Regions from separate parts of the Janthinobacterium sp. SUN120 genome, predicted to be linked through region 3. Evidence: predicted binding sites of a transcription regulator. Region 3 holds the regulator's gene; each other region holds the start of a gene.
The links. The regulator HrcA, encoded in region 3, represses chaperone genes, less so after heat shock. The targets are predictions, from matches to a motif close to TTAGCACTCNNNNNNNNNGAGTGCTAA.

Region 1: a site for HrcA is predicted at 6,933-6,959, ahead of groES (co-chaperone GroES). Genes of this name have one in related genera too.
Region 2: a site for HrcA is predicted at 5,057-5,083, ahead of rpoH (RNA polymerase sigma factor RpoH). Genes of this name have one in related genera too.

What each region holds. Positions count from the first base shown of each region.
Region 1 is NZ_JAPUBW010000002.1:940,998-951,547, forward strand. Features, by position in the region: gene ilvD (dihydroxy-acid dehydratase) at 1-750, opposite strand, end outside; gene O0879_RS13965 (LysR family transcriptional regulator) at 933-1,844, shown strand; gene lgt (prolipoprotein diacylglyceryl transferase) at 1,924-2,754, shown strand; gene O0879_RS13975 (diguanylate cyclase) at 2,911-4,428, shown strand; gene O0879_RS13980 (EVE domain-containing protein) at 4,425-4,889, opposite strand; RNA gene ssrS (6S RNA) at 4,968-5,145, opposite strand; gene O0879_RS13990 (cell division protein ZapA) at 5,200-5,511, opposite strand; gene O0879_RS13995 (hypothetical protein) at 5,511-5,774, opposite strand; gene O0879_RS14000 (hypothetical protein) at 5,931-6,677, opposite strand; gene groES (co-chaperone GroES) at 7,202-7,492, shown strand; gene groL (chaperonin GroEL) at 7,543-9,192, shown strand; gene O0879_RS14015 (hypothetical protein) at 9,337-10,431, opposite strand.
Region 2 is NZ_JAPUBW010000007.1:62,440-72,989, forward strand. Features, by position in the region: gene O0879_RS26355 (FAD-dependent oxidoreductase) at 1-797, opposite strand, end outside; gene O0879_RS26360 (MerR family transcriptional regulator) at 1,003-1,944, shown strand; gene ftsY (signal recognition particle-docking protein FtsY) at 2,109-3,167, shown strand; gene O0879_RS26370 (ATP-binding cassette domain-containing protein) at 3,176-3,913, shown strand; gene ftsX (permease-like cell division protein FtsX) at 3,910-4,830, shown strand; gene rpoH (RNA polymerase sigma factor RpoH) at 5,242-6,141, shown strand; gene O0879_RS26385 (hypothetical protein) at 6,232-6,498, opposite strand; gene O0879_RS26390 (hypothetical protein) at 6,677-7,129, shown strand; gene O0879_RS26395 (antibiotic biosynthesis monooxygenase) at 7,133-7,480, opposite strand; gene O0879_RS26400 (cytochrome P450) at 7,477-8,604, opposite strand; gene O0879_RS26405 (helix-turn-helix transcriptional regulator) at 8,681-9,379, shown strand; gene O0879_RS26410 (DUF3667 domain-containing protein) at 9,519-10,373, shown strand.
Region 3 is NZ_JAPUBW010000002.1:1,702,967-1,713,516, forward strand. Features, by position in the region: gene O0879_RS17375 (acyl-CoA dehydrogenase) at 1-922, shown strand, start outside; gene O0879_RS17380 (CaiB/BaiF CoA-transferase family protein) at 922-2,169, shown strand; gene O0879_RS17385 (barstar family protein) at 2,224-2,550, opposite strand; gene dapB (4-hydroxy-tetrahydrodipicolinate reductase) at 2,559-3,368, opposite strand; gene O0879_RS17395 (outer membrane protein assembly factor BamE) at 3,388-4,017, opposite strand; gene fur (ferric iron uptake transcriptional regulator) at 4,214-4,645, shown strand; gene hrcA (heat-inducible transcriptional repressor HrcA) at 4,697-5,713, opposite strand; gene O0879_RS17410 (HAD family hydrolase) at 5,816-6,541, opposite strand; gene O0879_RS17415 (hypothetical protein) at 6,796-7,395, shown strand; gene O0879_RS17420 (hypothetical protein) at 7,399-8,013, shown strand; gene mmsB (3-hydroxyisobutyrate dehydrogenase) at 8,200-9,102, opposite strand; gene O0879_RS17430 (enoyl-CoA hydratase/isomerase family protein) at 9,126-10,268, opposite strand; gene O0879_RS17435 (enoyl-CoA hydratase) at 10,261-10,550, opposite strand, start outside.

The sequences.
Region 1 (10,550 bases), 760 kb from region 3:
GTGGCGCTTGGCCAGTTCGACGATCAGGCGGCCCGCGCGCAGGAACAGCTGCTGGCGGTCCGAGTGCGTGGCCAGGATGGTGCCGTTGCCGGGCAGGGCCAGGCCCAGCGCCTCGGTCAGGCAGTTCATCGAGTTGGCCGTAAACATGCCGGAGCAGGAACCGCAGGTCGGACAGGCCGAACGTTCGATTTCCGCCACATCGGCGTCGGACACCGTGCTATCGCCCGCCTTGATCATGGCGTCGACCAGGTCCAGCTTGATGATCTTCTGCGTGCCGTTGACCACCTTGACGACCTTGCCCGCCTCCATCGGCCCGCCGGAAATGAACACGACGGGGATATTGATGCGCATGGCGGCCATCAGCATGCCCGGCGTGATCTTGTCGCAGTTCGAGATGCACACCATGGCGTCGGCGCAGTGGGCGTTGACCATGTATTCGACGGAGTCGGCGATCAGGTCGCGCGACGGCAGCGAATACAGCATGCCGCCGTGGCCCATGGCGATGCCGTCATCGACGGCGATGGTGTTGAATTCCTTGGCTACGCCGCCGGCCGCTTCGATCTCGCGCGCCACCATCTGCCCCAGGTCTTTCAGGTGCACGTGACCGGGCACGAACTGGGTGAACGAGTTGACGACGGCGATGATCGGCTTGTCGAAGTCGCCATCCTTCATGCCGGTGGCGCGCCACAGGGCGCGGGCGCCAGCCATGTTGCGGCCGTGGGTGGTGGTGCGGGAGCGGTATTGCGGCATGATGGACCTTCCAAAAGTGTTGGTGCCTGACTGTGCGGGCTTACAGAAAAATTCGCAGTAAAACCCTGCATGCAGTGGGGGTACGTCAGATTGCCTTGCGCGCGTCCCACTGTCAAATATATGATGCACGTGTCTGTGAGTCGTTTTATGTATCACAGCATCCGATCAGCATGGAAATGCATATGAATCTTGAATTACGACAACTTCGCTATTTCGTCACGGTGGCCGAGGAATTGCACTTCGGCCGCGCCGCCGCGCGCCTGCACATGACGCAGCCACCCCTGTCGCAAACCATCATGGCCCTGGAAGACTTGCTGGGCGCACCCCTGTTCGTGCGCACCCGGCGCGAGGTGCAGCTGACGCCGGCCGGCAACGCCCTGCTGCCCGAGGCGCGCCGGCTGCTGGCCCAGGCGCAGGACTTGCCGGCGCTGGTGCGGCGGGCCGCGCAGGGCGAGGCGGGGCGTCTGAGCCTGGCGTTTGTTTCCTCGGCCGATTACAGCGTGCTGCCGCCGCTGCTGCGCGCGTATCAGACGGCTTATCCGCAGGTGCAGATCGCGCTGCAGGAAGCCACGTCCGACCTGCAGCTGGACGAATTGCTGGCCGGGCGCACGGACGCGGGCTTGCTGATCCCGCCCCTGCCCGAAAAGGCGAAAGGGGAACTCGATTACCTGCCCGTGCTGGCCGAACCGCTGGTGCTGGCCGCGCCGTCCGGCCTCGACATCTTGAACACGCCGGGATCCGTGCGCCTGCGCGACGTGCCGCCCCTGCCCTTGATCATCTTCCCGCGCGCGATCTCGCCGGCCCTGCACGACGCCATCCTCGGCGTGTTCCGCGCGGCCGGCATCACGCCGCAGATCGGCCAGGAAGCGATCCAGATGCAAACCATCGTCAGCCTCGTCTCGGCTGGCATGGGCATCGCGCTTGTGCCACAATCGGTATCGAATCTGATGCGCCCGGGCGTAGAATACAGGCCGCTGCAGGACGCCACGCCGCTGGTGGAAACAGGCCTGGCCTGGCGCCGCGACAACCCTTCCGCCGTGCTGCAAGGTTTCCTGGCGCTGCTGCGCAAGCAGATCGGCGGTACTGCCAGTTAAATTAAGTGGCCGCTAAGGCAAAAAACCTCAAGCGCCCCCATACTACGCAACCTTAGCTTTAAACAAAGAAAGAAACCCCATGCTGATACACCCGATGCCCGACCCGATAGCCATCCAGATCGGCCCGCTCGCCGTGCACTGGTACGGCCTGATGTATGTGCTGGCCTTCGCCCTGTTCATTATCCTGGGCCGCGTGCGCATCAAGCAGCCGCATATCGCCGTGCTGGGCTGGAAGAAGGAAGACCTCGACGACATGCTGTTCTACGGCATGCTGGGCGTGGTGATCGGCGGTCGCCTGGGCGAAGTGCTGTTCTACCGCCCCGAATACTTCATGCACAATCCGCTCGAGATCTTCATGGTGTGGCATGGCGGCATGTCCTTCCACGGCGGCTTCCTCGGCGTCATCCTGGCCATGTACCTGTGGAGCCGCAAGGCGGGCCGCAACCTGTTCGACGTGCTCGACTTCATCGCGCCGCTGGTGCCGCTCGGCTACGCGGCCGGCCGCCTGGGCAACTTCATCAATGCCGAACTGCCGGGCCGCATCGCCCCGGACACCCTGCCATGGGCCATGCAATGGCCGGGCATCCCGTATCCCGTGCACCCGTCGCCGATCTACCAGATGCTGGTCGACGGCATCCTGGTGTTCATCATCCTGTGGCTGTATGCGCGCAAGCAGCGTCCGCGCATGGCCGTGGGCGCCATGTTCACCCTGCTGTACGGCTGCGCGCGCTTCTTCACGGAATACTTCCGCACGCCGGACTGGGAAGTCGTGTGGCTGGGCGTGCCGATCACCTCGGGCCAGATGCTGTCCTTGCCGATGATCGTCGGCGCCATCGCGCTGCTCGTGTGGGCGTATAAAAGCCAGGTGATGGGCACGCCGCCCACCAAGGCCCGCCCCGCCAACACGTAAAACCGCTGTTCCCCCGATGGCGCGCCAGGCAGGCGCGCCATCCCCCTCCTCCGGCAACCTTTCCCTCAAAGCAGCACAATTTCCTTGCGGAATGAATCTTCGCTTGCGATAGCGCAATGATCGCTTTACCCTGCAACAAGAGCAGGGCATGCAATCATGCTGTGTTGGCAATTCGAGCGGGGAGTCCCATCCATGCAGTATGCGAGGAAGACCACGACATTCTGGCTGGCGCTGGCGGGCGGCTACGTGCTGGCGCAGCTGGCCTTGACGGCCTGGACCGGGACGCGCGGTCCCGCCGTGAGCTACCTGTTCGGCGTGACGGCGCCACTGCTGGCGCTGGCCGCCTGCTGCCGCAACGCCAGCCTGAGCGCACCCGGCGTCGTGCGCACGGGCTGGGGCCTGTTTGCGGCCGCCATGCTGTTCTGGAGCGTGGGCATGGCCCTTTCTGCCTGGCAAGACCTGAGCGGCCATGTGGCGTCCGACACGACGTATTTCTCCGATTTTGCCTATTTCATGTATGGCGCGCCCTTGCTGCTGGCCATTTCCTCCGTCAGCGACCGGCACCCTTCGCGCACCCTGCAATGGCTGGACGCCGTGCAAGTGCTGCTGGCGGCCTACCTGACCTACACGGCCATCTTTTCCGTCTCGCCCTTCGACCAGCGCTCGATCGCGCCGATACCTGCCAGCCTGCTGGTGACGACGTACAACGTGGAAAACCTCGTCCTGGCCTGTTGCGCCTCGCTGCGCCTGCTGGCGCACCGCCGCGATGGCGCACAAGGGCGCTTCTACCTTCTGCTCAGTGTGTTCCTGTGGTGCTACGCCGCCTGCGCGGGCGCCTATAATTACCTGACCCTGCACGCGCTGGCCGAATCCGGTCCCAGCGAGATACTGCCCAGCATGCCTTTCCTGCTGCTGGCGGTGCTGGCCATGCGCGTGCAGCCGGGCGAGGAAGAGGCGCGGCCGCCGCGGCCGTTGACCTTGCTGATTGACAACTTCAGCCCCATCTTCTTCACGGCAGCCCTGCTGGGACTGGGATTCGTCGTGCTGCGGGAGAATTTTTACCTGGCGGCCAGCGCCCTGTTTGTCGCGCTGACGGTCCACGCGCTGCGCTCGGCCACCCTGCAAAGCCGCTACATGCAAAGCGAACTGGCCTTGCGCGCGGCGCATGACAAGCTGGAAAAGCTGTCGCTGACGGATGGCTTGACGGGCATCGCCAACCGGCGCTGCTTCGACCAGACCCTGCAGCTGGAGTGGCAGCGGGCCGCGCGCAACCAGCAGGCGCTGGCGCTGCTGATCATCGATATCGATTTCTTCAAAAGCCTCAACGATACCTTCGGCCACCCGTATGGCGACGCGTGCCTGGTGCAGATCGCGGCGGCCCTGCATTCCGCGCTGCCGCGCGCCAGCGACCTGGCGGCCCGCTTCGGCGGCGAGGAGTTTGCCGCCATCCTGCCCGCCACCGATAGCGCGGGCGCCCTGGCGGTGGCGCACAAGATGCAGGAAGCGATCGCCGCGGCCGCGATCGCCCACGCGCCGTCGCGCGGCGGCCTGGTCACGGCCAGCATCGGCCTGGCCTTGAATGACGCAGGACAAACGCCGGAAGCATTGCTGGCCGCCGCCGACCAAGCCCTGTACCGGGCCAAGCAGAATGGCCGCAACCGGGTCGAAGTCTAGGCTTTCAGCTTGCCGGTAATGACTTTCCATTGCGCCGGCGTCACGGGCGTGATCGACAGGCGGCTGCCCTTCTTCAGCAGCAGCATGTCTTCCAGCTCCGGCATCTGGCGCATCTCGGACAGGGGCAACAGCGCCGTCTTCTTCAGGCCGCGCACGTCGACGCTGATCCAGCGCGGCTGTTCAGGCGTCGCCTTGGCATCGAAATATTTGCCGCCCGCTTCAAACTGGCTGTGATCGGGATACGCGCCGCTGGCCACTTCAGCCACGCCCGCCACGCCCGGCTGCGGACAGCTGGAATGGTAGAACAGCACGCCATCGCCCGGCTGCATGCCATCGCGCATGAAGTTGCGCGCCTGGTAGTTGCGCACGCCAAACCACGGCATGGTGTGCTGTGGCGCGGCCATCAGGTCGTCAATGCTCACTTCATCGGGTTCGGATTTCATCAGCCAGTATTGTTTCATGTTCACTCCCTATCAAAAGCAACAGGCGTAAAAAAACGGCTGAGCATGATGCTGCAACCGTTTTCTTTGTACTGCAAATTGGGCCCCGCCTGTGCCGCTATGCCGGCATCCCGAACCAAACGGTTCAAGGTGGTCACGTTAGTTCAATTTCGGGTTCGTCGAACGAGCGACGCTCACTCCCATCAAACAAAATTCGCAACCGATGCGCATAAATGGTTCAAGGAATATATGGCAATCGCGAACACCGCAGGGTAGACCCAAGTTTACTCCTTTGATCGCGCATCGCAAAGACAAATCGTCGCGTGCACGCTTAAAAAAGGTTTTCCTGGGGCGTCAGCGCACTATCCAATACTGTGTGCATGGCCGAGATTTTCTGCTTCACTTCCAGTATCGTCAATTCCGACAGCGGACCTTGCGGCGACTTCACGGACAGGAATTCCGCAGCCACGCCCAAGGCGGCCAGCACGGCGATGCGGTCGTTGCCCTTGACCTTGCCCGCGTCGCGGATGGCTTTCATTTTGCTATCGAGATAGATCGCCGCTTCGCGCAGCGCGCGCTCTTCGCCGTCGCGGCACACCATGCTGTAGGACTGGCCCATGATATTGACATCGACACGCGGCATTACGCTTCCTTCTCGTTCTCGGCAATATAGGCGCCCGCTTCCGAAGCGGCTTGCTCCAAGCCAGCTTGCACCAGTTCGGGAATTTTTTCCAGCAACGCTTCCACCCGCTCCTGCGCCTCGCGCATGCGTTGCACGTACAGGGCGTTGTCGGCGGCCAGCGCGGCATTGTCCTTGCGCAATTGCGCGTTTTCACGGCGCAGCGCATGGGTCATTTCGGCCAGCAGGCCTATTTTGTCGGATAATTCGTTGAATTCGGAAATCATCCCGCCACTATAGGGCGGACGCTCCATGGGCGTCAATCGAATCACGCCGCTGTCACACATATTTACATCAATGCAGGGCAGTTGGCGGACAATACACGCTTTTTCCGGCGCTTTTCGCCAAGTGCGCGCATCCGCCAGCGCCGCGATGGCAGCGTTTTACTCGTCGACGTAATCGGGTTCGATATCGAGTCCGCCATAGCGGTTTTCGCACGAGCGGCGCGTCAGCGTCTGTTGTCCACTCTTGCCGTCAAGCACCATCGTCAAGTCGCGGCAAGTACTGCGGTAGCTGCCAGGTTTGGCGTCCGTCCCCGAGGGCGTCAGGCGCACTGCCAGCGGCACCGCATTGCCCAGGCCCTTGTTGCTCCACTGGCGCGTCTTGCCATCCTCTTCATCCTTCAAGGTGCGCACGGCAGCCGTCAGCAAGGCTTTCTGCTCCTTCGCATTCAGCTTGGCGATGGTCACGTCGGACAGGAATGGCGGATACACGACGGGCGCCGGATCCTTGCCCTGCACATCCCAGTTGCCGCTGTTTTGCGAACAGGTGCGGCGGCTCAGGTCCTGCGACTTGTCGCCTGCCGTGACGACGAATTTCAGGTCGCGGCAGACATGCGCCTTCAGGCTGTGCTCCGTCATGCCGGAGTTGCTGAAGTTATACGTGACTTTCACCAGCACGCCGCGGTCGCCGCCGTTATCCCACACATGGGCCTCCTGGTCGTCGTCATCCTTGTTCAAGTCGTTGAACAAGTCATTGAGCAGCATATCCTTTTCCAGCGGGGTCAGGGCCGCCACGGTGATTTCATCGACGATGGTGGGCGCTTGTGCGGCGGCATTGCCCAGGCAGGCGAGGCCGATGACGGTAGCGCCCAGCAGGCGCAGGGCGGGGCGGGAAAGCGGGAATGGCATGGTGTTCTTTCTGGCGCGAGCGGTGATATATGGCGATATTGATATGCAATTGCAATCATCTTATCAAATTTCATAGTCAAACTCTGTTTCCTGTGCGTACAGGAACACCCCCTCTCCGAACGACATGCTAGAGTCGCGCCTGTTGCTGACGCCCGGGAACGAGGCTTGTGCTGGCGCAAACCCTGTGTAGATGCAGGCTCTGCTCAGCATCTATCTATATGTTCCCCTTGAATAAGCCCCCTACCGTCCCTATAATTAGCACTCGTTAGTAGAGAGTGCTAACAAACTCTTTCGTAGCAATCCTCAGGACATGATGGTGTATGCCGGACAACAGCAGGGAACGCTACGCGGCGGGCGACGCCGCGATGCCACCACTGCCCAGCGCCGGCACGCACTCGATGACATGGGGTTTGCTTGACCGTTGCGGGCTGCTTTCAACGGCGGTCACTGAAAGCAGGCCTGGCGCTGTGCCAGGCATGTATTCATTTAGCAACACCTATCCATTGAACTTTAAGGAGTTTTGTATGAATCTGCGCCCATTGAACGATCGCGTCATCGTCAAACGCCTCGACCAGGAAACCAAAACTGCGTCCGGCCTCATCATTCCTGATGCAGCTGCTGAAAAACCGGATCAAGGCGAAGTCCTTGCCGTAGGCAATGGCAAGATTCTCGACGACGGCAAAGTCCGTCCTCTGGATGTCAAAGTGGGCGACCGCGTCCTGTTCGGCAAGTACGCCGGCCAAACCGTCAAAGTTGACGGCGATGAGCTGCTGGTCATGCGCGAAGAAGACATCATGGCGATCGTCGTCAAGTAATTGTTTCCACGTTGTAGACAGATACATCCCGAAACTCAGGAGAATTGAACATGGCAGCTAAAGAAGTAGTATTCGGCGACGCAGCGCGCGCCAAGATGGTCGAAGGCGTCAACATCCTCGCCAACGCAGTCAAAGTAACGCTGGGCCCGAAAGGCCGCAACGTGGTCCTGGAGCGCTCGTTCGGCGCCCCTACCGTCACCAAGGATGGTGTGTCGGTAGCGAAAGAAGTTGAACTCAAAGACAAGCTCATGAACATGGGCGCGCAAATGGTCAAGGAAGTTGCTTCCCGCACCAGCGACAACGCCGGCGACGGCACCACCACCGCGACCGTGCTGGCACAAGCCATCGTGCGCGAAGGCATGAAGTTCGTTGCCGCCGGCATGAACCCGATGGACCTGAAGCGCGGTATCGACAAGGCTGTTGCAGCCACCGTCGAAGAACTGGCGAAAATCGCCCGTCCTTGCACCACGACCAAGGAAATCGCCCAAGTTGGCGCGATCTCGGCGAACTCGGACTACTCGATCGGCGAGCGTATCGCTGAAGCGATGGAAAAAGTCGGCAAAGAAGGCGTCATCACCGTAGAAGACGGCAAGTCGCTGAACGACGAGCTGGACATCGTTGAAGGCATGCAGTTCGACCGCGGCTACCTGTCGCCATACTTCATCAACAACCCAGAGAAACAAGTTGCCGTACTGGACAGCCCATTCGTCCTGCTGTGCGACAAGAAAATCTCGAACATCCGTGACCTGCTGCCGGTACTGGAACAAGTCGCAAAAGCTGGCCGTCCACTGCTGATCATCGCGGAAGACATCGAAGGCGAAGCGCTGGCGACCCTGGTTGTGAACAACATCCGCGGCATCCTGAAAACTTGCGCAGTGAAAGCCCCTGGCTTCGGCGACCGCCGCAAAGCCATGCTGGAAGACATCGCTGTCCTGACCGGCGGCCAAGTGATCGCTGAAGAAGTCGGCCTGACCCTGGAAAAAGTGACCCTGGCCGAACTGGGCCAAGCGAAACGCATCGAAGTGGGCAAGGAAAACACCATCGTTATCGATGGCGCCGGCGAAGCAGCTTCGATCGAAGCACGCGTGAAACAAGTGCGCGTACAGATCGAAGAAGCGACCTCGGACTACGACCGTGAAAAACTGCAAGAGCGCGTCGCCAAACTGGCTGGCGGCGTTGCCGTGATCAAGGTTGGCGCAGCCACCGAAGTCGAAATGAAAGAGAAAAAAGCCCGCGTTGAAGATGCACTGCACGCAACCCGCGCTGCCGTGGAAGAAGGCATCGTGCCAGGCGGCGGCGTAGCCCTGCTGCGCGCACGCGCCAACATCACGGTCAAGGGCGACAATCCTGATCAAGACGCTGGTATCAAGATCGTCCTGCGCGCAATGGAAGAGCCACTGCGCATGATCGTGCAAAACGCTGGCGAAGAAGCTTCGGTCGTCGTGGCAGCCGTACTGGCTGGCTCGGGCAACTACGGCTACAACGCTGCCAACGGCACGTATGGCGACATGGTTGAAATGGGCGTCCTGGACCCAGCCAAAGTGACCCGTTCGGCGCTGCAAAACGCCGCTTCGATCGCTTCGCTGATGCTGACGACCGACTGCATGGTCTGCGAAATCGCTGACGACAAAGCAGGCGGCGGCATGGGCGGCGGCATGGGTGGTATGGGCGGCATGGGCGGCATGGACGGCATGATGTAATGTCCGGCGGCCAGTCGCGCAGGCGACGGCGCGACTGGCCGCATACGCAGGGACAGGGCTGGCAGACCAAAAGCTGCCAGCGCCTCCCGGCGGCCCCGAAAGCCACCTTCTACGGAAGGTGGCTTTTTTTCGCCTGGCGCACCCTCAGTTCTGGCCGAGGCTCTCCGGATACACGATGGACGATGCATAATCAATGCGATTCTCCGTATCATCGGGCGGCAGACTGTTCGCGGCATATTTGATACCGGCAGCCAGCAAAGTCATGCTATGCCGCCCGAATGCCCCGACATCAACGTCGGGAAAAGTCATGCGGATGTCGCGCCGGTGATCACGCGTTTGATTGAATTTGGTCGATACCTTGCGGACAAACGACAGCGCCTCGCCATCAAGATACACACGGTAGATATTCGGATCCGTCGTCACCACGCACCCGCGCCAATGCAAGAAGAACCAGCCGGTTGCCGGGCTGGGATCAAAGGCAATCGTTGCGCGCACATCGCACGCCTTGCTGCTATACGCCAGATGTTGCGCCAAGCCCCCTCCCAGCGAGTGGCCGACCAGGTCGATGGGCGCTTGCACGCCCTCGGACCTGTTCTTGGCTGCCTTGCAGACAGGCGACGATGTCGTCTTCGGCAACACCCGCACCAGCGCTTCGATCAGGCGCCCCCCTTCTATACGGGCCTCGCTAAACTGGGGATTGGCGCCTACTCCAAAATCGACGTTGCTGAAGTTGGCGATCCAGTCGCTGCGCCACTCATACTTGGTATTTTCCGTACCGCGAAAGGCCAGCACCGCCTCCAGCGGGCGGCCCGACGCGTCCAGCCTGATGTAGGTCTCATATTGCAAGCCCCTGGCGCCACGGCAAGGTTGCAGCGGGCGACCTTGTTCCCCCGCTGGCTGCATGCCCAGTTTCCTGATAAGTTGCTGGTTCAGCCGAAACCACCCATCGGGCAAGCCACTGCGCAAGGGGGGCGAGTCCGTGGCGGTAACATAATCGCAGGCGCGCTCCTGGCGCTCCGACACATCAAGATCACGCCGGTAAACTGCTTCGGCCATGTCGGCATGCTTTGATATCTGGCGCAGCATGGCAAGCGCCTCGCCGGTCGGCAGGGTCTTTTCCACGGCGCCGGCAGCAGTATGCGCCGATTCATGGAGCGTTGGAAACTGCTTACCCGTGCTTGCGCACGCAGCCAGAAAACATGACGCAATAAGCAGCGCCGTACGTTTGATCATGTTCATCGTTTCTCCGTGGACGTTGATGTGCTGAGCCCAAACCCGGACATTCCGTGCCTCGCCAGCGCAACAGACAGCCTGCAACAGGGCGCCTGCACCAAAGTTAGCACATAAGCAATTTCATA
Region 2 (10,550 bases), on a different contig from region 3:
ACGTGATCGACATGCTCGACGCCGGCGGCCGTATGCAGCTCGACCATGCGCGCGCCGCCGTGCCCCTGGCGGCGCACGGCCAGCACGGGGCGCGCCAGACGCTGCTGCGGTATGCCCGCCAGCAATTTTTCCACGTACACGCGCGAGCCGCCCCGCACCGTGCGCCATTGGGGCCGGTCGCTCACTTGCAGCAAACCATGGTTGTGGCAGAAACGGATGAACGTGGCCAAGGGAAAGGCCAGCATCTGGCGCGCCGGACACGACCAGATGCAGGCGGCCATCGGCAACAGATACCAGTGGCGGAATTCGTCGCCGTAGGCGTGCAGGTCGAGGAATTCTCCCAGCGACAGGGCCGGCGCCGGCAAGGCAGCCGTGGCCAGGGCGCTGGCCTGGCGGTTGAAGCGCAGAATGTCGCGCAACATGCGCAGGAAGGCGGGGCGCAGCAGATTGCTGCGCTGGGCAAACACGGTGTCCAGATTGGCGCCCGCCCATTCCAGCACGCGGGCATCGGGCGCAGCGCCCAGCGGCATCTTCACGGAAAACGACATGTCGCTGTCGGCCGCCTCGACGCCGAGTTCGTCAAACAGTTGTACCAGATGCGGGTAGGTGGCGTGGTTAAACACGAGAAAACCCGTGTCGACGCCATGCGTGACGCCATCGAGCGTGACATCCACCGTATGGCTGTGGCCGCCAAAGTAATCGCCTGCCTCGTACAAGGTGACGTCCTGGCCCGCTTGCGCCAGGCGATAGGCACACGACAATCCTGCGATTCCTGCTCCGACGACGGCAATTTTCATGAGTGCACCCGTGTTATGTTTGTCCTGGACAAAACAAGCTGCATCGATAGTCAGTCAAATATTGATCTATGTCAATGAGCACCTGTTGTCGTTCACAAACTTATACGCGAGCAATATCCAATCGGATTCAGCTATTTGGTACGGGGCGGCGGAAGGCGTAGAATGCCAGTAACGTTCTTTTCGGCATGCGAGCAACCCCACTGGTATGGATACTGACCTGCAACTATCTCCTGCCTTCAGCATCGGCGATGTCGAACGCGACACCGGGCTGGCCAAGGAAACCTTGCGCGTGTGGGAGCGCCGCTACGACTTCCCCCAGCCGCGGCGCGACGCCTTTGGCGAGCGCAGCTACCCGGCCGAGCAAGTGCAAAAGTTGCGCATGGTCAAACGCCTGCTGGACCTCGGATTTCGTCCGGGAAAAATCATGCAGCACAGCACTGCGCAACTGCAGCAGCTGGCCAGCGCCGGCAGCACGCCGCCGCCCGCGCCGGCGCCCCAGCTTGAACACTACCTGGCCCTGTGCCGCAGCCACCAGATGGCGGAACTGGGCGACGCCCTGCGCCAGGCGCTGGCCGTGCTGGGCTTGAAAGCGTTCACCATCGACGTCATCGCCCCCCTCACCGGCATGGTGGGCGAAGCGTGGGCTTGCGGCGAACTGGCCGTGTACGAAGAGCATCTGTATAGCGAAACCTTGCAAACGGTGATGCGGCACGCCATCTTTTCCCTGCCGCAAGCAAGCAGCCCGTCCATGCGCTCGCCGCGCATCGTCCTCAGCACCTTGCCGCAGGAGCGTCACGGCCTGGGGCTGCTGATGGCTGAAGCGCTGTGCGCGGCGGCAGGCGCCCATTGCATGTCGCTGGGCGTGGAAACGCCGCTGACGGACATCGTCGCGGCCGCCCGCGCGCAGCGGGCCGACATCGTCGCGCTATCGTTTTCCAGCGCCAGCAAGCAACGGCAGACGCGCGACAGCCTGCAGCAGCTGCATGCAAGCTTGCCGCCAAGCATGGAATTGTGGGCAGGGGGACGCAGTCCCGTGCTGACCAGGCAGCCGCCACCCTTCTTGCATGTGCTGGACTTGCGGCAAGTCGACGAAAGCATCGCCGACTGGCGCCGCCGCCATCAGGCGCTGGCCCTGCAAACCCACTGAACCGGCGGAAAAGCGCGGCAACTGCGGCGATCTCCGTGGATAGCGGCGCAATGTTGCCAATCGAACAGTAAAGCATGAAGGGCCGGGCGCGCTCTGGTAGAATAGCCCGTAACACAGTGTCCGGCGCCGCCGGGCCTTAGGTCAGCACCCGCCACCACACATCCATGTTTAGTTTCTTCAAGAAAAAACCCATCGCTCCCGAGGCTGCACCAGCCGAGCCCCTCGTCCTTCCCGCCGCCACGCCGCCTGCACCGCAGCCTGCCGCCACGCCCCTGAGCGGCGCACCGGCCGAGCTCGTGCCCGTGATCGTCGCAGCCGAACCCGAGAAAAAATCGTGGATGACGCGCCTGAAGGCCGGCCTGTCGAAAACCTCGAACACCCTGTCCGTGCTGTTCGTCGGCGCGAAGATCGACGACGCCCTGTACGAAGAGCTGGAAGCGGCGCTGCTGATGTCGGACGCCGGCATCGACGCCACGGAATTCCTGCTCACGGAATTGAAGAAAAAGGTCAAGGAAGACAAGCTGCTCGACGCGGCCGCCGTCAAGGCCGCCCTGAAAGTGCTGCTGATCGACCTGCTCTCGCCGCTGGAAAAGCGCTTCGAGCTGGGCCGCCACAAGCCGCTGGTGATGATGATTTCCGGCGTGAATGGCGCCGGCAAGACGACCACCATCGGCAAGCTGGCCAAGCACATGCAGTCGAATAACCAGTCCGTGCTGCTGGCCGCGGGCGACACCTTCCGCGCCGCCGCGCGCGAACAGTTGATGGTCTGGGGCGAACGCAACAACGTCACCGTGATTTCGCAGGAATCGGGCGATCCGGCCGCCGTGGCCTACGACTCCGTGCAATCGGCGAAGGCGCGCGGCATCGACGTGGTGATGGTCGACACGGCGGGCCGCTTGCCGACGCAGTTGCACCTGATGGAAGAATTGAAGAAAATCAAGCGCGTGATCGGCAAGGGCATGGATGGCGCGCCGCATGAAACCCTGCTCGTGATCGACGGCAACACGGGCCAGAATGCCCTCACGCAAGTGAAGGCCTTCGACGATGCCCTGCAGCTGAGCGGCCTGGTGATTACCAAGCTGGACGGTACCGCCAAGGGCGGCGTGCTGGCGGCGATCGCCCGCGTGCGTCCCGTGCCCGTGTATTTCATCGGCATCGGTGAGAAAATTGAAGACTTGCAGCCTTTCGTGGCTGCCGAATTTGTCGAAGCGCTGCTAGGATAAGCCTATACATGATTGAATTTCAGCACGTCTCCAAGCAATACTCCGCCGACGCCGTGGCGCTCAGCGATATTTCCCTCAATATTGCCAAAGGCGAGCTGGTGTTTTTAGCGGGCCCGTCCGGCGCCGGCAAATCCACCTTGCTGAAAATGATCGCCGCCATGGAACGCCCCACGTCGGGCAAGCTGATCGTCAATGGCCAGGACATGGCGAAGATCAAGCCGGCCGGCGTGCCCTTCCTGCGCCGCAACATGGGCCTGATCTTCCAGCAGCAAAAATTGCTCAACGACCGCTCCATCCTGGCCAACGTCATGCTGCCGCTGCTCGTCGTCGGCGCCCACAAGACGGCCGCCGAACAGCGCGCGCGCGCCGCGCTCGATAAAGTCGGCTTGCTGGACCGCGCCATGGCGCGTCCCCTGTCGCTGTCGGGCGGCGAGCAGCAGCGCGTGTCGATCGCGCGCGCCATCGTCAACCGGCCGCAGATCATCCTGGCCGACGAACCGACGGCCAACCTGGACCGCGCCAGCGCCAACAAGGTGCTCGACGCCCTGAAAGCATTCCACTCCGTGGGCGTGACTTGCCTCATTTCCAGCCATGACGAACAGATGCTCGACGCCGCCGCCCGCGTGATCCACCTGAAAAACGGCCAACTGGTGGCCATCGACAAGGCCACGCAGGCGCCCGTGTTCGCGCCGCCCGATCCCGATTTCGCCCCCGGCGCCGGAGATGACGCGGGAGAACAGGCATGAGAGGCTGGTTCCGTCAACATCGCTTCGCCCTCGGTTCGGCGCTGATCCACTTGCGCAAGTCGCCGGGCGGCTTCTTATTGAACGTGCTCGTCGTCGCCATCGCCCTGTCGCTGCCGTTCGCCGGCTTGACCATGCTCGACAATGTCCGCCCCATGTCGGAACAGATGTCGGTCGACCCGGAAATCAGCGTCTTCCTGAAGATCGACACGCCGCGCGAGCAAGCCGTGGGCCTGGCGGGCGCCATGCGCAAGATTGTCGGCGAGCAAAAAGCGAAGATCGTCTTCATCCCGCGCGAACAGGCGCTGGACTCGCTGAAAAACAAGAATGGCCTGGCCGATGTACTGAGCACCCTGGGCGACAATCCCTTGCCCGACAGCTATGTGCTGAAACTCGACGCCTTCAGCAGCGCCAGCGAAGCGCAGGATGTCGATGCCGTGGCGGAACAGCTGCGCCACTTGCCCGGCGTGGAATCGGCGCAAGTCGATTCGGCCTGGGTCAAGCGCCTGGCGGCCCTGCTGGGCGTGCTGCGCCTGGTGCTGTTGCTGCTGGCCATTACCCTGGGCGTGGCCGTGATCGCCGTCGTCTTCAATACCATCCGCCTGCAAGTGATGCAGCAGCGCGATGAAATCAGCATCTCGAAATTGATCGGCGCGACGGACACCTTCATCCATCGCCCCTTCTATTACACGGGCGCCCTGCTGGGCTTGTGCGCCGGTGCGCTGGCCCTGGGCGCCGTGGCGCTGGCCTTGCAGCCGCTGAACACGGCGATTGCCGAGTTTGCCCGTTTGTACGCGTCCGAATTCCAGCTGGTGCCGCTGGCGCCGCTGCCGATGGCCGGCTTGCTGGCCGTCAGCGCCGGCCTGGGCCTGATCGGCGCCTTCCTGTGCGTGCAGCGCCACCTGGCGCGCCTGAACTGATCTTCTTTCCCATGGCGGCGCCTCCGGTGCCGCCATGCGCCCTCCCCATACTGCTGTTATCTTGATATTAAGCAAGTATTCTTAAGGTTCGCTTCAGCCAGAGGCCGTAGACTGGCTACGTTGTCGTGAAGCGGCCTGCAGCGCTGTTCAGATCGCCATTCAGACATATTTATCAGGCATTCATTCGCCATAGCATTTAGGCTATCAGATCGATTAAATGTGCTGATTGGCACTCTCAAGCAGAGAGTGCTAATATAGGGACATACCAACAGCAGAACCGCCATGGACGCCAGATCAAGATGGTGCCGCGATCTGCAAAGTGCAAGACCGAATACGCAAAAACGACGATACAAGCTGCCACGTCGCGTGACGTGGCCAACTGGAACAAAGCAAGACTACGAGGGAGAAAACATGACTATGATGTCCGCAACGTCCGCATTGGTTCCGACCAAAAGTAATGCGCTGGGCCTCGGGTTCACTGGCAATCTGGGCAATATCGACGCCTATATTTCGGCCGTGAACCGCCTGCCCATGTTGACCCACGACGAAGAAATTTCGCTGGCGACACGCCTGCGCGAAAAAAATGACCTGGCCGCCGCGCAAGAACTGGTGCTATCGCACCTGCGCCTGGTGGTCTCGATTGCCCGCGGCTACCTGGGCTATGGCTTGCCGCACGCCGACCTGATTCAGGAAGGCAATATCGGCTTGATGAAAGCCGTGAAACGTTTCGATCCGGACCAGGGCGTGCGCCTGGTGTCGTACGCCATGCACTGGGTGAAAGCCGAGATGCATGAGTACATCCTGAAAAACTGGCGCCTGGTCAAGGTCGCGACGACGAAGGCGCAGCGCAAGCTGTTCTTCAACCTGCGCAGCCACAAGACGGGCCTGGATGCGATGACGCCGAAGCAGATCGATGCGCTGGCCAAGCTGCTCGACGTGAAACGCGAAGAAGTGATCGAGATGGAAACGCGCTTGAGCGGCCGCGACATCGCGCTGGAATCGCCGACCGACGATGAAGACGACAAGTTTTCGCCGATCGCCTACCTGTCGTCGGAGCAAAGCGAGCCGACCAAGGTGCTGGAAGCGGAACAAGTGACGCGCCTGCAATCGGAAGGCCTGGAAACGGCCCTGTCCAAGCTGGACGCCCGTTCGCGCCGCATCATCGAAGCGCGCTGGCTGGCCAACGACGACGGTTCCGGCGCCACCCTGCACGCGCTGGCGGAAGAGTTCGGCGTATCGGCCGAGCGCATCCGCCAGATCGAAGTGGCGGCCCTGAAAAAAATGAAGGGCGCCCTGGCGGCCTACGTGTAATCGCAAGCAATGCCGCAATGTAAAAGGCGCCGCAAGGCGCCTTTTAGTTTTACTACTTGATGTTTATCAACAGATAAACATGGCAGCCAGTTAAGCTGCAGCCAGGCCCTTGCTGATCAATTCAGCAACGACTTCATTCAGATCCGCGCCGCGCTCCTTGGCCAGGGTCTGCAATTGCAAGACCAGATCGCTGTTCAGCTTGACGGCGAATGGCACCAGGCCCAGGGCCTGGTCGCGCTTGCGCTGTTCGCGGCGGTCGACGACCACCGCTTCCTTACCGAATGCACCGGCGCCGGGAACATTCATCTTTCCCATCAGTTTCTTGGCATCGCTTTTGGCCAGGTCGGTTTTTTTCATGGTTGTTTCCTGATTTTCAAAACAGCCATTCTACGCAGTAATCGGCGCGCCGCGTGGCTCGCGCCTCAATTCATCGGCAGCACGCCAATAGTGCGCCGGAAAAATATCATTTTGTTACTATCATTTTATCCCACGCGTGAACAAGCACGCCGGGGACGCACCACCTGAAAGGAAAAACATGTCTACTCTGAACCGCTCTTACCGCACCGTGCTGCTTCCCCTTTTCTTCGCCTGCCTGGCCATGCTGGCGGGCTGCGGCGCGGCCGGCAGCGCCGGCGACGCGGAAAACACGCCGCGCAGCGTCACCCACGTGCTTTCGCCGGGCGAACAGGTGACCATCACGGCCACCGATACCCTGAAACTCGAACGCGTCAACGACAGCCGCTGCCGCAAGGGCGCCGTGTGCGTGTGGAAAGGCTACGTCAGCTACAGTTTCAGTTTGCTCAACAGCGCGGGCACGACCGACATCGTCCTGTCCGATTCCATGCCCGGCGCCGCCAGTTCCGTCACCGTCAACCACCTGACGTTCACCCTGCTCGACGTCGACCCGGCCACGCCGCCGGCCCTGAATGCGGCCGAGCCCACCTACCGGGTCAAGGTGAAAATCACGCAGGGCGCGCTGCCCCGCTGATGGCTAGGCATCGTGGCGCCGCTGGCTGTCTTCGGGCGCCTGCTGCCGCTCCAGCATGCCGTAATCGCGCACGACGGCGGCAATGCGCAGCCGGTAATCGTCGAACACGCCGTGCCGGCCGGCCGATTGCGCCGCGCGGTGCGCTTCCAGCTGCCGCCACTGCGCCAGCGCCGCCTCGTCGCGAAAGAACGATAGCGAGAGCAGTTTTCCTGGCTCGCTCAGGCTGCTGAAGCGCTCGATGGAAATGAAACCGTCCACCTCATCGAGCAGGGGCCGCAGGGACGCCGCCAGGTCCAGGTACTGCTGGCGTCCTGCGGCGCTGGGCCAGACCTCGAAAATCACGGCAATCATGCGTTTTCTCCTTGCGCAAACACGGGGATGCGCGCGTTCAGCGACGGCAGATAACGCCACGCCAGCGGCAAGCTTTCCCATGCCCCGGCCCACGCCTGCAGGCAAGCCGTGGCGATGGCGAGCGCGATGGCCTGGCCCGGACACGCGTGGCGGCCATGGCCGAAGCCCGACTCCGCCTGGCCAGCGCTGGCCAGCACGACGAGGATCATCTGCCCGGCCGGCACGCGCACGCCATTGAACTCCGCGTCTTCCGCCGTGTAGCGGCGCGTGTTGTGGATGGCGGGATCGCGCAGGCTGACTTCGCGCAGCATGGCCGGCCACAGCTCGGGCGTGGCGCGCAGTTGCGGCAGCAAATCCGACTGCGCGCGCAAGGCCACGATGGCATTGCCCAGCAAGCCGGCCGTGGCGTCGCACGTCTGCGACAGCAAGCCCACAAGGTTGGCCAGCACGCCGCCCGACGCTTGCCAACCCAAGGCATCCGCCTCGGCCACGATGGCGGCCAGCATGCTGCCGGGTCTCACGTCGCCCGCGCGCAGCAGACGGCCAAAACTTTGCAGCAAGGCCTCGGCCGCCACGTGCGCACCGGCCAGTTGCTCGGCATTGCTCAGCGGCGACAGGCAGGCGACAAACGAACGCGTCCAGGCGGCCAGCGCCGGCCATTGCGCTGGCGCAAAGCCCAGCAAGTCCGCCATGGCGAACAGGGGCAGCTCAAAAATCGCGTCGTTCAGCTGCGCGGCGCTGCCGGGCACGCGGTCGCCGGCAAGGTGCAGCGCCCGCCCCTGCAAGCGCGCCATATCCACCTGGCCCAGCGCGCGCGCCAGCACCTGTTTTGGCAAGGCATGCCGTTCGCCATCGTTCATACGCACCAGTTCGGCAAAGATCGCGCCGCACGGCGTGCCCGCCAGGTTGTGCGGCACGCCCAGGTCCGCTGGCCGCACGCGGCAGGCGGGATGCGCCAGCACGGCCCGCACGCCGGCCGCGCCCGTCGCCAGCCAGCAGTCGAGCTGCGCATCGAATCGCAGCGGCGGGCCGTCCGCCAGGCGGCGATAGTAATCGTACGGCGCCGCGTGGGTGACGGCAGAGAAAGGGTCGGCGGGGTCGGTAACAGAATCGGTGAGCGGCATGCGGCTTCCATTGCAGTGAGGTAGGGAGCAGAGTATGCTGGCCCTTCCACCACAACACTTCGCTAGCGAACGAATCATGGATGACAAGCATCAAGCCCGCACGGCCGACATGGGACTGGCGCAACTGGCCGGCGCCATCGCCGAACCGGCCCGCGCGCGCATGCTGTGCAGCCTGCTCGACGGCCATGCGCGCACGGCCACGGAATTGGCGGCGCTGGCCGAGGTGGGCGCTTCGACGGCCAGCGCGCATCTGAGCCGGTTGCGCGACGATGGCTTGCTGTCGATGCTGGCGCAGGGCAAGCACCGCTACTACCGCCTGGCCAGCATGGAGGTGGGCCAGGCCCTCGAAGCGCTGCTGGTGGTGGCCGGCGTAGCGGCGACGCCGTTTACGCCCACCACGCCAGACCGCCTGCGCCATGCACGCACCTGCTACGACCACATGGCCGGCACGGTGGCCGTCGCCCTGCATGACCAGCTGCACACGCAAGGCTGGCTGCTGGACGAAGGCGGAGAATATCGTTTGTCGGAAGCGGGCGCGGCTGGCATGGCGGCCCTGGGCATCGACGTGCCGCAATTGCAGCGCCAGCGCCGCCGCTTCGCCTGTGCCTGCCTGGACTGGAGCGAACGGCGCGCCCACCTGGGCGGCGCGCTGGGGGCGGCCCTGCTGCAGCTGGCCCTGCGCCAGCGCTGGGCCGAGCGCGAACTCGACAGCCGCGCCCTGCACCTCACGCCGGCCGGTGAACAGCGCCTGCTGGCCGCCTTCCGTGGCGCCTGAACGGTGCAGGATTTTGTATCTCGGAAGCAACTAGAACGCGAAAAAATGCGCTTTTATCATTGTTTTCCTTCATCATATGCTGCGCCCTTGAGCGATCATCTTTACCTTTCGGCCATGGAAAGAGTCCATCTTGAAAACAGTGTCATCCAGCACGCATCCCGCCAGCACCTGCCATAACTGCCATACCGATGCGCCAGGCAACTTCTGCAGCGCCTGTGGCCAGACAACGGCCGTGCACATGCCCAGCGCGCGCGAATTCCTGCATGAATTTGTCGCCCATTATGTGGCGCTCGAAGGCAAGCTCTGGCGTACCCTGGCCCTGCTGCTGTTCCGCCCTGGCGCACTCAGCAACGAATACCTCGCGGGACGCCGCGTGCGCTACGTCGAGCCGCTGCGCGTCTACCTGACCTTCAGCATCCTGTTCTTTGCCATCCTCAAGTTCAGCAGTCCCGACGTGTTCCTCACCGTCCACGACCAGCAAGCCCAGGTAGGCGCCCATGGCCCCCGCCAAACTCCGGAAAACCAGACGTCGACCATGCAGGTCAGCATTTTGGGCCAGACGCCCACCCTGCCGCGCCAATGGCAAGACTTTGAACAACTGCCCACGGCCGAGAAACAAAAACTCGTGGTGGAAAGCTTTTTCCATTACGCGCCGTACGCCATGTTTTGCCTGATGCCGCTGTTCGCCCTGTTCCTGAAAATCCTCTACCTGGGCAGCGGACGGCGCTATGGCGAGCATTTCCTGTTCGCCCTGCATACGAATGCCTTCGCCTTCATCACGATGGCGCTGATGATCCTCATCCCCGTCGACCTGGTCCGCCTCGTGCTCGGCGCCTGGCTGCTGGCCTACCTGCCCTGGGCCATGTGGCGCGTGTATCCAAGCGGCAAACTCGCCACCGTCTGCCGCTGGCTGCTGCTGATGGTCGCCTACAGCCTCGCCATGAGCCTGGCGATCGTGGCCTGCATCGCCATCGGCGTGATGCTGCGGCATTAAGTTACGCCACCAAGAAGCGCTCCGGCGGTCCTGCTGCCAGCGGACGCTCCACCATTGATGCATATCAATGACGATGGCTTGTGGCCGCTGGCACTGGGCGTGCTGGCGCACGGGCCATGCCTGGGCGCGCAGCAGCGCTGCCCTGTCCGCTTATCAGCTGAATAGGTGATTGTTGCC
Region 3 (10,550 bases):
GCGCGAAGTGGAACGCGTCGATTCGGGCTACCGCTCGATGATGAGCGTGCAATCGTCGCTGGTGATGGTGCCGATCAACGCTTTCGGCAACGAAGAAACCAAACAGAAATACCTGCCGAAACTGGCGACGGGCGAATACATCGGCTGCTTCGGCCTGACGGAACCGAACCACGGCTCCGACCCTGGCAGCATGGTCACGCGCGCGCGCAAGGTGCCGGGCGGCTATAGCCTGTCGGGCGCCAAGATGTGGATCACCAACAGCCCGATTGCCGACGTGTTCGTCGTCTGGGCCAAGGATGATGAAGGCGCGATCCGCGGCTTCGTGCTGGAAAAAGGCTGGAAAGGCCTGTCGGCGCCGGAAATCCACGGCAAGGTCGGCTTGCGCACCAGCATCACGGGCGAAATCGTCATGGATGAAGTATTTTGCCCGGAAGAAAACGCCTTCCCGGACGTGCGCGGCTTGAAAGGCCCGTTCACCTGCCTGAACAGCGCCCGCTACGGCATCGCCTGGGGCGCGCTGGGCGCGGCCGAAGACTGCTACCTGAAGGCCCGCCAGTACACGATGGACCGCCAGCAATTCGGCCGCCCTCTTGCTGCAAATCAACTGGTGCAAAAGAAACTGGCCGACATGTTGACGGAAATCACCATGGGCTTGCAAGGCTGCTTGCGCCTAGGCCGCATGAAGGATGAAGGCTCGCCGGCCGTGGAAATCACGTCCATCATGAAACGCAACAGCTGCGGCAAGGCGCTGGACATCGCTCGCGTGGCGCGCGACATGATGGGCGGCAATGGCATTTCCGACGAGTTCGGCGTCATCCGCCACCTGGTCAACCTGGAAGTGGTCAACACCTACGAAGGCACGCACGATGTGCACGCGCTGATCATCGGCCGCGCCATCACCGGCATCGCCGCGTTCAACTAATGGACGCCTTGGCTTCCACCCTGCGGCCCGCACCGCTGACCGGCTTGCGCGTGCTGGACCTGTCGCGCGTGCTGGCCGGCCCGTGGGCCGGACAAATGCTGGCCGACCTGGGCGCCGACGTGGTCAAGGTTGAACAACCGGGCCGCGGCGACGACACGCGCTCCTGGGGGCCGCCGTATCTGAAAGACGAGGATGGCCGCGACACCGCCGAGGCCGCCTACTTCCAGTGCGCCAACCGCAACAAGCGCTCCCTGTGCATCGACCTGGCCGCCCCGGAAGGGCAAGCCCTGGTGCGCCGGCTGGCCGCCGAGGCGGACGTGCTGCTGGAAAATTTCAAGCTGGATGGCTTGAAGCAATACGGCCTGGACGCGGCAAGCTTGCTGGAACTCAACCCGCGCCTCGTCTACTGCTCGATTACCGGCTTCGGCCAGGATGGGCCGTACGCGGCGCGCGCCGGCTATGACTTTTTGATCCAGGGCATGGGCGGCTTGATGAGCATCACGGGCGTGCCCGATGGCCAGCCGGGCGCCGGGCCGCAAAAAGTGGGCGTGGCGCAGACGGACATCCTGACGGGCTTGTACGCCACCATCGCCGTGCAGGCGGCGCTGGCCGAACGGGAACGCTCGGGCCTGGGCCAGCATATCGACCTGGCCTTGCTCGACGTGCAAGTGGCGGCGCTAGGCAACCAGGCCGCCAATTACCTGTGCGGCGGCAAAGTGCCCCAGCGCATGGGCAATGCGCATCCGAACATTGTTCCATATCAAGACTTTCCCACGGCCGACGGCGACATGATTCTGGCGATCGGCAACGATGGGCAATTCTCGCGCTTTTGCGCCGTCGCCGGCCATCCGGAATGGGCGCAGGACGAACGTTTCGCCACCAATCCGCAGCGCGTGGCGCACCGGGCAATCCTGATTCCCCTGATGCGCCAGGCCACGGTGATGCGCACGACGGCCGAGTGGATCAGCGCCTTCGAGGCGCAAGCCGTGCCGTGCGGCCCCGTCAACCGCATCGACCAGGTCTTTGCCGACCCGCAAGTGGTGGCGCGCGGCTTGAAAGTGGAGATGCCGCATCCGACGGCGGGCACGGTGGCGCTGGTGGCCAATCCCGTGCGCCTGTCGGGCTCGCCGGTGCAGTACCGCTTGCCGCCGCCATTGCTGGGACAGCATACCCAGGAGGTGCTGCAGCAATGGCTGGGCCTTGATGGCGGCCAGATCGACGGCTTGCGCGAACGCAAGGTCGTCTAAAGAAAAACGCCGGGCAGTGGCAACACTGTCCGGCGTTTTTTTATCGATTCAGCCTTATTTCAGCACCAGTTTCAGCGCCGGTTTTTCACCGTAATCTTCATAGCGCTCGTTGATGCCGGCGATACAGAACGTGATTTCTTCCAGTAAATCAGGCACTTGCGCCTTCATGCTTTCGGCGTCCTGCACCACGATGTCGAGCACTTCGTTCGGTTTCAAACGGAACTGCGTCATGTTTTCGTCGTCGCGCAGATAGCTGAGGCAATCGACCCAGGCATCCATGCTGTTGCCGTAAAACTCGGGGAAACCGAAGGCTTGCACGCATTGCGCGTGGAAGCTCGCTGCGTCGGTGATGTCTTTTCCATTCAGGATGGCAGTGGCCATGGTCTTCCTCAGTTCTTCAGCGACAGCACATCCTGCATGTCGAACAGGCCCGTGGGCTTGTCGGCCAGGAAACGCGCGGCGCGCAGGGCGCCATGGGCGTAGGTGACGCGGCTGCTCGACTTGTGGCTGATCTCGATGCGCTCGCCGATGCCGGCAAACAACACCGTATGGTCGCCAACGATATCGCCGCCGCGGATGGTGGCAAAGCCGATGGTCGACGGGTCGCGTTCGCCCGTCACGCCTTCGCGGCCGTACACGGCGCATTCCTTCAAGTCGCGTCCCAGGGCGCCGGCCACCACTTCCCCCATTTGCAGGGCCGTGCCCGACGGCGCATCGACCTTGAAGCGGTGATGGGCTTCGATAATTTCAATGTCGTAGCCTTCTGACAAGCTTTTCGCGGCCAGTTCCAGCAATTTCATGGTGACATTCACGCCCACGCTCATGTTCGGCGCGAACATGATGGCCGTCTTTTCGGCGGCGGCGGCAATGGCAGCCTTGCCAGCGTCATCGAAACCGGTGGTGCCGATGATCATCTTGATGCCGTGCTCGGCACAATACGCCAGGTGCTGCAAAGTGCCTTCCGGACGCGTGAAATCGATCAGGAAGTCGGCGTTCGCCAGGCCCTTCGCCAGGTCGGACTGCGTCAGCACGCCGGCCGGCTTGCCGAGGAAGGCGGCCGCATCCTGTCCGATCGATGGCGAACCGGCACGGTCGAGCGCGCCGGCCAGCACGGCGTCGGGCGCATTGCTGACCGCTTCGATCAGGATATGGCCCATGCGGCCGCTGGCGCCAGCGATGGCAATTTTCAGTTCAGTCATTTTATTCTCTTACAGCAACTTATTTGGTGGGTTCGGCAGCGGGTGCAGGTGCAGGCTCGGCGGCAGGCGCAGGCGTCACTTCCGGCTTGCTCACAGGAATGGCGGGTGCGGCATCGGCCGGCACGGGCACGGCGCTCGGCGCCACGGGCGACGGCACGGCGGCGGCTGGCGCGTCGGCCTTGGCGACCTTGGCGAACGGCGACGGACCGGCGATGCGGTCGATGTATTCTTTCTCCGTCGGCAAGTTACCGCCTTCGAAACGTTCAACCTTGCCATCCTTGCCGAAGTACACGACCACGCGGCTGCTGGTGGTTTCGCCACTGCCCCGTGCCAGGCGGAATGGATAATCCCAGCGGTCGGCATGGAAGATATCGGTCAGCAGCGAGGTACCGAGGACGAAACGCACCTGGTCGCGCGTCATGCCCACTTTCAACTGGGCCAGCATCTCTTCGGAGACAAAGTTGCCTTGTTGAATGTCAGGACGGTAGGGCGAGAAAAACCACATGAATTTCTGCAGCGGCGTAATGGTGGTCGTTTGTGCGCCCTGTTCGGGAACCAGTTCCTTGCCTTCTTTTTGAGCAGCTGCCGGCTTTTCGCCCAGGATGCCACGGTTGGCGCAGCCGGACATGGCCAGCGCGACACAGACCATGCCTGCCAAGACTGGTGCTCGAAATGGAATACGGTGCCAGAGAGATGGCAATACAGCCGGTGTTACGCGCATAAATGACCTCAATTGGATGAACAAAACGCCAGGAGTGACCGGCCCGCCAAAAAAAAGCATATTTTGGCACTCCCCGACAAAACGCTATATGATAAAGCACCTGACCCACATACGAGCAACAAACATGAGTAACAATCCTAGTGATCTCAAGGCAAGCGGCCTGAAAGCCACCCTGCCACGGCTGAAGATACTCGATATCTTCCAGAGTAGCCCGGTACGCCACCTGACCGCGGAAGACGTCTACAAGATTCTGCTGGCCGACAATATGGATGTCGGTTTGGCAACTGTCTACCGCGTCCTCACGCAATTCGAACAGGCCGGCTTGCTCAATCGCAACCATTTTGAAACCGGCAAGGCGATTTTCGAGCTCAACGAAGGCTCCCACCACGACCATCTGGTGTGCCTCGACTGTGGCCGGGTCGAAGAATTCTTCGACGAAGACATCGAAGTGCGCCAGCAAAAAGTGGCCGAAGAGCGCGGCTTCAAGATCGCCGAACACGCTTTGGCCATCTACGGCAACTGCATCAAGACGGCTTGCCCGCACAAAACAGCCTGACCCAAGCCAGCCGTTTCCGCAAGGGAACGGCCGGCGCGCCAGGCAGTACGATCAATGATGGCTCAGTGCGCTTGACAGCAGCTTGGCCGTGATATCGACGATCGGGATGACGCGCTCGTAAGCCATGCGCGTCGGCCCGATCACTCCCAACGTTCCCACGATCTTGCCGTTGACTTCATACGGCGCCGTCACCACGCTCATCTCATCCATCGGCACCAGGTTCGATTCGCCGCCGATAAAAATCTGCACGCCCGTCGCCTTGCTCGACACGTCGAGCAACTGCATCAAGCCCGTTTTTTGCTCGAACATGTCGAACATCTGGCGCAGCGAATGCATGTTCGACGACAGATCGCTCACGCTGAGCAAGTTGCGCTCGCCGGAAATCACCATGTCGTCGCTATGGTCGGCCATCGCTTCGCTGCCCGCTTCCACGGCCGCCTGCATCAAACTGCCCATATCGTCGCGCAACTGGCGCAATTCGCCCTGCAGGCGCACGCGCACGGCATCGAAGGACAGGCCGCCATAATTCTGGTTGATGTAATTGGCCGATTGCACCAGTTGCGCCGGCGTGTAGTCGGCCTCCGTCAGCAATAAACGGTTCTGCACGTCGCCGCCTGGGGCGACGATGACGAGCAGGATGCGTTTTTCCGACAGGCGCAGGAATTCGATTTGCTGGAACACGGATTCGCGGCGCGGACTGAGCACGACGCCGGCAAACTGCGACAGCGACGACAACATCTGCGCCGCGTTGGCGATGGTTTTTTGCGGTTGCGGCGTCTGCAGGCGCATGCGCGATTCCACCAGGTGCTCGTCCAGGTGCCGCACGGTCAGCAAGGTGTCGACAAAGATGCGGTAGCCGCGCGGCGTGGGGATGCGTCCGGCCGAGGTATGCGGACTGGACACATAACCGAGCTCTTCCAGGTCGGCCATGATGTTGCGGATCGTGGCCGGCGACAGGTCCAGGCCGGAAATTTTCGACAAGGCGCGCGAACCGACCGGCAGGCCGTCGGCGATATATCGCTCGACCAGGGCTTTCAGCAGTGTTTGGGCACGTGTATCGAGTTGCATGGTGTTTTATTTAGGCAAGTATTTTGTTAAGCAAGCGGCAACGAAAGCGGCCGAACGTGCATCAACAGCGCCTATTATGCACGTTCGCCCGGCCTGCGGCGATCAATCTTCCAGTTGCCCTTGCAGCCACAGCAACAATTCATCAAAGTTGGCGCAGATGGCGTCGGGCTGCACGCCGGCGGCCAGGTGCGCATCGCTGCCCTTGCGGTTCATCCAGACGGCGCGCATGCCCGCCCCCTGCGCTCCCGTCACGTCGAAATACAGGTCGTCGCCCACATACACGGCTTCATGGGGCGCGACGTCCAGCGCGGCGCAAGCTGCCAGGAAGATGCTGGCGTCAGGCTTGGCCACGCCAAAATCGCTGGCGGCGATCGATACCTTGAAATGCTGCGCCAGGCCGATAATGTCAAGGTCCGCATTGCCATTCGAGATCGAACCGACCAGCATGCGCTGGCGCATCCAGGCCAGGCCCGGCAAGACGTCGTCATAGGGCTGGACGCGGTTGCGCGCGGCCAGGAATTGCAGGATAGCGCCGTCGACCAGGGCGGGATCCTCGCCGGCAGCCTCGAAGGCGGCCAGCAAGCCCGCGCGGCGCAACTCGATCAGGTTGCCATGGAAATGCGGTTGTTCATTGAGCATGGCCAGGCGGTGCTGGCGCAGCACCTCGATGGAAAACTGCTGCGCCACCTTGGGCGCATGCGTGGCCAGCCAGTCGTGCAGCAGGGTTTCCGCGGCGGCAATCACGGGCGCGATGGGCCACAAGGTATCGTCGAGGTCGAACAGGATGGCCTTGGGCGGCACGGCGGGTTTTACGGGGGCAAGAGACATGGGACTCACAATGGGATGCTGCGTCACGGTGCGCAGGATGCGCAGGATGCGCCTATTGTCGCACCGATCGCCGCCGCCGGCATGGCTGCGCCCCCGTGAAATGGGGCCGGGCCAGCGCTTCCTGGCGAAAAATTGTTACAGGGTGATACAAGGCAAGGTCATCGAGCTTGCCAGATAGACTAAAATAGGCGCCATTCCAATGCGGCGCCAGCGTCCGCGTTGCGCTACCCAACCTAATTCGTTTTGGAGAATGTATGAAAAATTTGTACCTGCGCTCGATGCTGGCGGCGGCTTGCGCCGTCACACTGGCAGCCTGCGGCGGCAGCGGCGGCAACCTGTATCTGCAAGTCTCAGTCAGCGACCTGGCCAAGGATGGCCTGATTCTCCAGAATGACGGCGAACGCTTGCCGGTTACTGCGGGCCAGACCAACGTTGCCTTCACCAAGCTGGTGAAGACCGATGATCGCTACAATATCACCATCGCGGAACAGCCCAAGGGCGCCGTTTGCACCATCATCAATGGCGTTGGCAAGGCATCGAGCTACTCCGTGACCACGGCCGTGGTGAGCTGCAAGACCAACACCTACCCGCTGACAGGCACGATCACGGGCCTGACCGCCGGCAACTTGCGCCTGGTGATGGGCTCCACCGGCATCACCCTGTCGGCTGGCGCCACCGCCTACACATTCGAATCGGTAGCTGACGGCGCCCCGTACGGTATTTCCATACTGGCTCAGCCAACGGGCCTGACGTGCCGCTTCCAGGGTTCAAAGAGTGCCGACGCCAGCGATACGGTCGGCACGATGGGCTCTGCCGCCACGACCGCGGCCACACTTGACTGCACGCCGCAGTAATCCTTGCGATCCGTCACCTATTTTTTGGAGAATTACATGAAGTTATCCTGCTTGCGCCCACTCGCCGCGCTGCTGCTGACCCTGGGACTGGCCGCTTGCGGCGGCAAGGCCTCGTATGAGGTCAGCGGCACGATCTCAGGCTTGAACAATGAAGGATTGATCCTGGCCAATGGCGGCGACCCCCTGCCGGTTCCTGCGGGGAAAACAAACTTCACCTTTGCCAAGCGCATCGACTACGGCACCGCGTATGACATCACCGTCAAGCAACAACCGGCCCACATGACTTGCGGCATCAGCGGCGGTTCCGGCTCGGCTGGTCATTACATCAATATCAGCGCCGCTGTTACTTGCTCGCAAAACAGATATACCGTGGGCGGCACGATTTCCGGCCTGACCGTGGATGGCCTGGTACTGATTAACGGTAGTACACTAACACCGGTGCTCAAGGATGCCACGACCTTTACCATAGGCGGCTTTGTCGCCTATGGCGAAACCTATGCCATCAGCGTCTCCGCTCAGCCGAAGGGTCTGCAGTGCGACCTGGCCCCAGGTACTGAAAAAGGCACCATGGGCGAAGGGAATGTAACGGCGCTGAAGATCGCCTGCAAACCCGTCTGAGTTGCGGAAACGGTAGCCGCCAGGCGGCTACCGGGAAGAGATATCACGGAAATATATAATTGATATTCCAAAGATAAATTGGAGTTATATGTGGCGATGCAGCATAATGCATCTGTCTCCTCCAACTCTTCCAAGAATTGGATTTAGCCCGCTTTTACCAGCGGGCTTTTTTTTGCCCAGAATTTCTCACGCGGGTTTATTCAAGCCCGGCTGCAACATCTGCACGATGCTGGAGAAATCCTGCTGCGCATAACCGGCTTGCGCATGCATCTGGTACATCTGACGCACCAGGCCGCCCAAGGGCGTGGGCGCGTTCGCCGACAGGGCCGATTGCTGCGCCAGTCCCAGGTCTTTCAGCATCAGCGCCGTGCCAAAGCCGCCCGTGTAATTGCGCGACGCGGGCGTACCGTCCATGACGCCGGGCCACGGGTTGTACACTTCCAGGGTCCAGTTGCGGCCCGAACTCTTGGCCATGATGTCGGACAACACTTTCGGGTCCAGGCCATGCGCCACGCCCAGGTTCAGCGCCTCGGCCGTGCCCGCCATCAAGATGCCCAGCAGCATGTTGTTGCAAATCTTCGCCACCTGGCCCGCGCCCGCCTCGCCCGCATGGAAGATGTTCTTGCCCATCTTTTCCAGCAGGGGACGCGCCTGCTGCAAGGCCGCTTCGCTGCCGCCGACGATAAAGGTCAGGGTGCCGGCTGCCGCGCCCGCCGTGCCGCCCGAGACGGGCGCATCGATCATGGTAAAGCCCCGCTCGCTGGCCGCCTGCGCCACTTGCCGCGCCACATCGGCGGCGATGGTGCTGCAATCGATGAACAGGGCGCCGGGCTTGGCCGAGTCCAGTACGCCACCCGCCGCCAGGTACAGTTCCTGGACGTGCTTGTTGGCTGGCAACATGGTGATGACGGCGTCGGCCGTCTGCACGGCCGCGCTGGCGGAGGCGGCCGCCGTGGCGCCCGCCTCGACGAGCGACGCCACTGCCGCCGGCGTCAGGTCGAATACGGATACGTGGAAGCCGGCGGCCACCAAGTTGCGGGCCATCGGCGCGCCCATGTTGCCCAAGCCGATGAAAGCGATATGTTGCATTTTTGAAGTCTCCTGTTGTTCTTTTAATGTAGGTCGCGCAAAGGATGGCTATCCCACGGCGCCGTGAAATACCCATTGAGATACGCGTCGCCGACGTCGGCCAGGCTGGCTGGCTGCCACTGCGGCGCGTTGTCCTTGTCGATCAGCAAGGCGCGCACGCCTTCGCTGAAGTCCGCATGGGCGCAGCACTGCACGGCAACGATCAATTCCAGCTGGAACACTTGCGCCAAACTCATATGGCGCGTGCGTTCGCGCATGGCCCAGACCAGAGCGGCGGAACTGGGCGCGCCCTTGTGCAGCGAGTGGGCCGCCTTTTGCAGCCAGGCCGAATCGCCGTCATACGCGGCGATGGCGGCCACCACTTCGGGCAAGGTGGGCGCTTGCGTCAGCGCGGCGATGGCGTCGAAGTTGGCTCGCACTTCGGACACGGGCAGCAAGGACGCAGGAGCCGAGAAGCCGCGCAGCAGGCGGTCCAGCTGCTCGCTGTTCGCCTGCGGGCTGGCTTGCCATTGCGCCAGCGCCAGCGCGTCGAGCACCATGTTCCGCTCTTCCTGGCGCAGGAAATAGTCGCCCAGGCCCGCAAACAGGGCGTCTGCCGCGTTCAGCGGTGCCCCCGTCAGCCCCAGGAACAGGCCGCTGCGGCCCGGCATGCGGCCCAGGAACCAGCTGCCGCCCACGTCCGGGAACAGGCCGATCGTAATTTCCGGCATGGCAATACGCGTGCTTTCCGTCACGACGCGGTGGCTGGCGCCCGCCATCAGCCCCAGGCCGCCGCCCATGACGATGCCGCCGCCCCACACGAGCAGCGGTTTCGCATACGTGTGGATGCGGTGGTCGAGCCGGTATTCCTCGGCAAAGAAGGCCAGCGCCTGCGGGTTCGGCACGACACCCGCTTGCTCGACGACGGCCGAACGCAGGCTACGCACGTCGCCGCCCGCGCAGAAGGCCTTGTCGGTCGACGATTGCAGCACCACGCAGGCGATGGCGTCGTCACCGGCCCAGCGCACGAGGGCGCCATCGATGACGCGTATCATCTCCAGGGTCAGCGCGTGCAAGGACTTTGGCGCATCGAGGGTGATGACGCCCAGCTTCATGCCGCCGGGACAGTCGCGTTCCTCTATCTTGACGGTCTCAACCAAGGTTTCAGCCACAGTATTTTCAGCCATTCTTCCACTCCGCCGGACGTTTTTCCAGGAACGCTTGCACGCCTTCTTTCTGGTCTTGCGTATCGAACAGGCCCAGGAACAGGGTGCGTTCATCGGGCAAGGAATCGACCAGCGGATGGCTGCGCGCGCCCTGGATCAGGGTCTTGCACGCCGTCACGCTGCTGGGGCTTTGGCGCGCCACCTTGGCGGCCAGGGCCAGGGCCGTGGCGGCGGCCTTGCCGGTTGGCACGACTTCCTCCACGAGGCCGATGGCCAGGGCCTTGGCCGCATCGACCCGCTCGC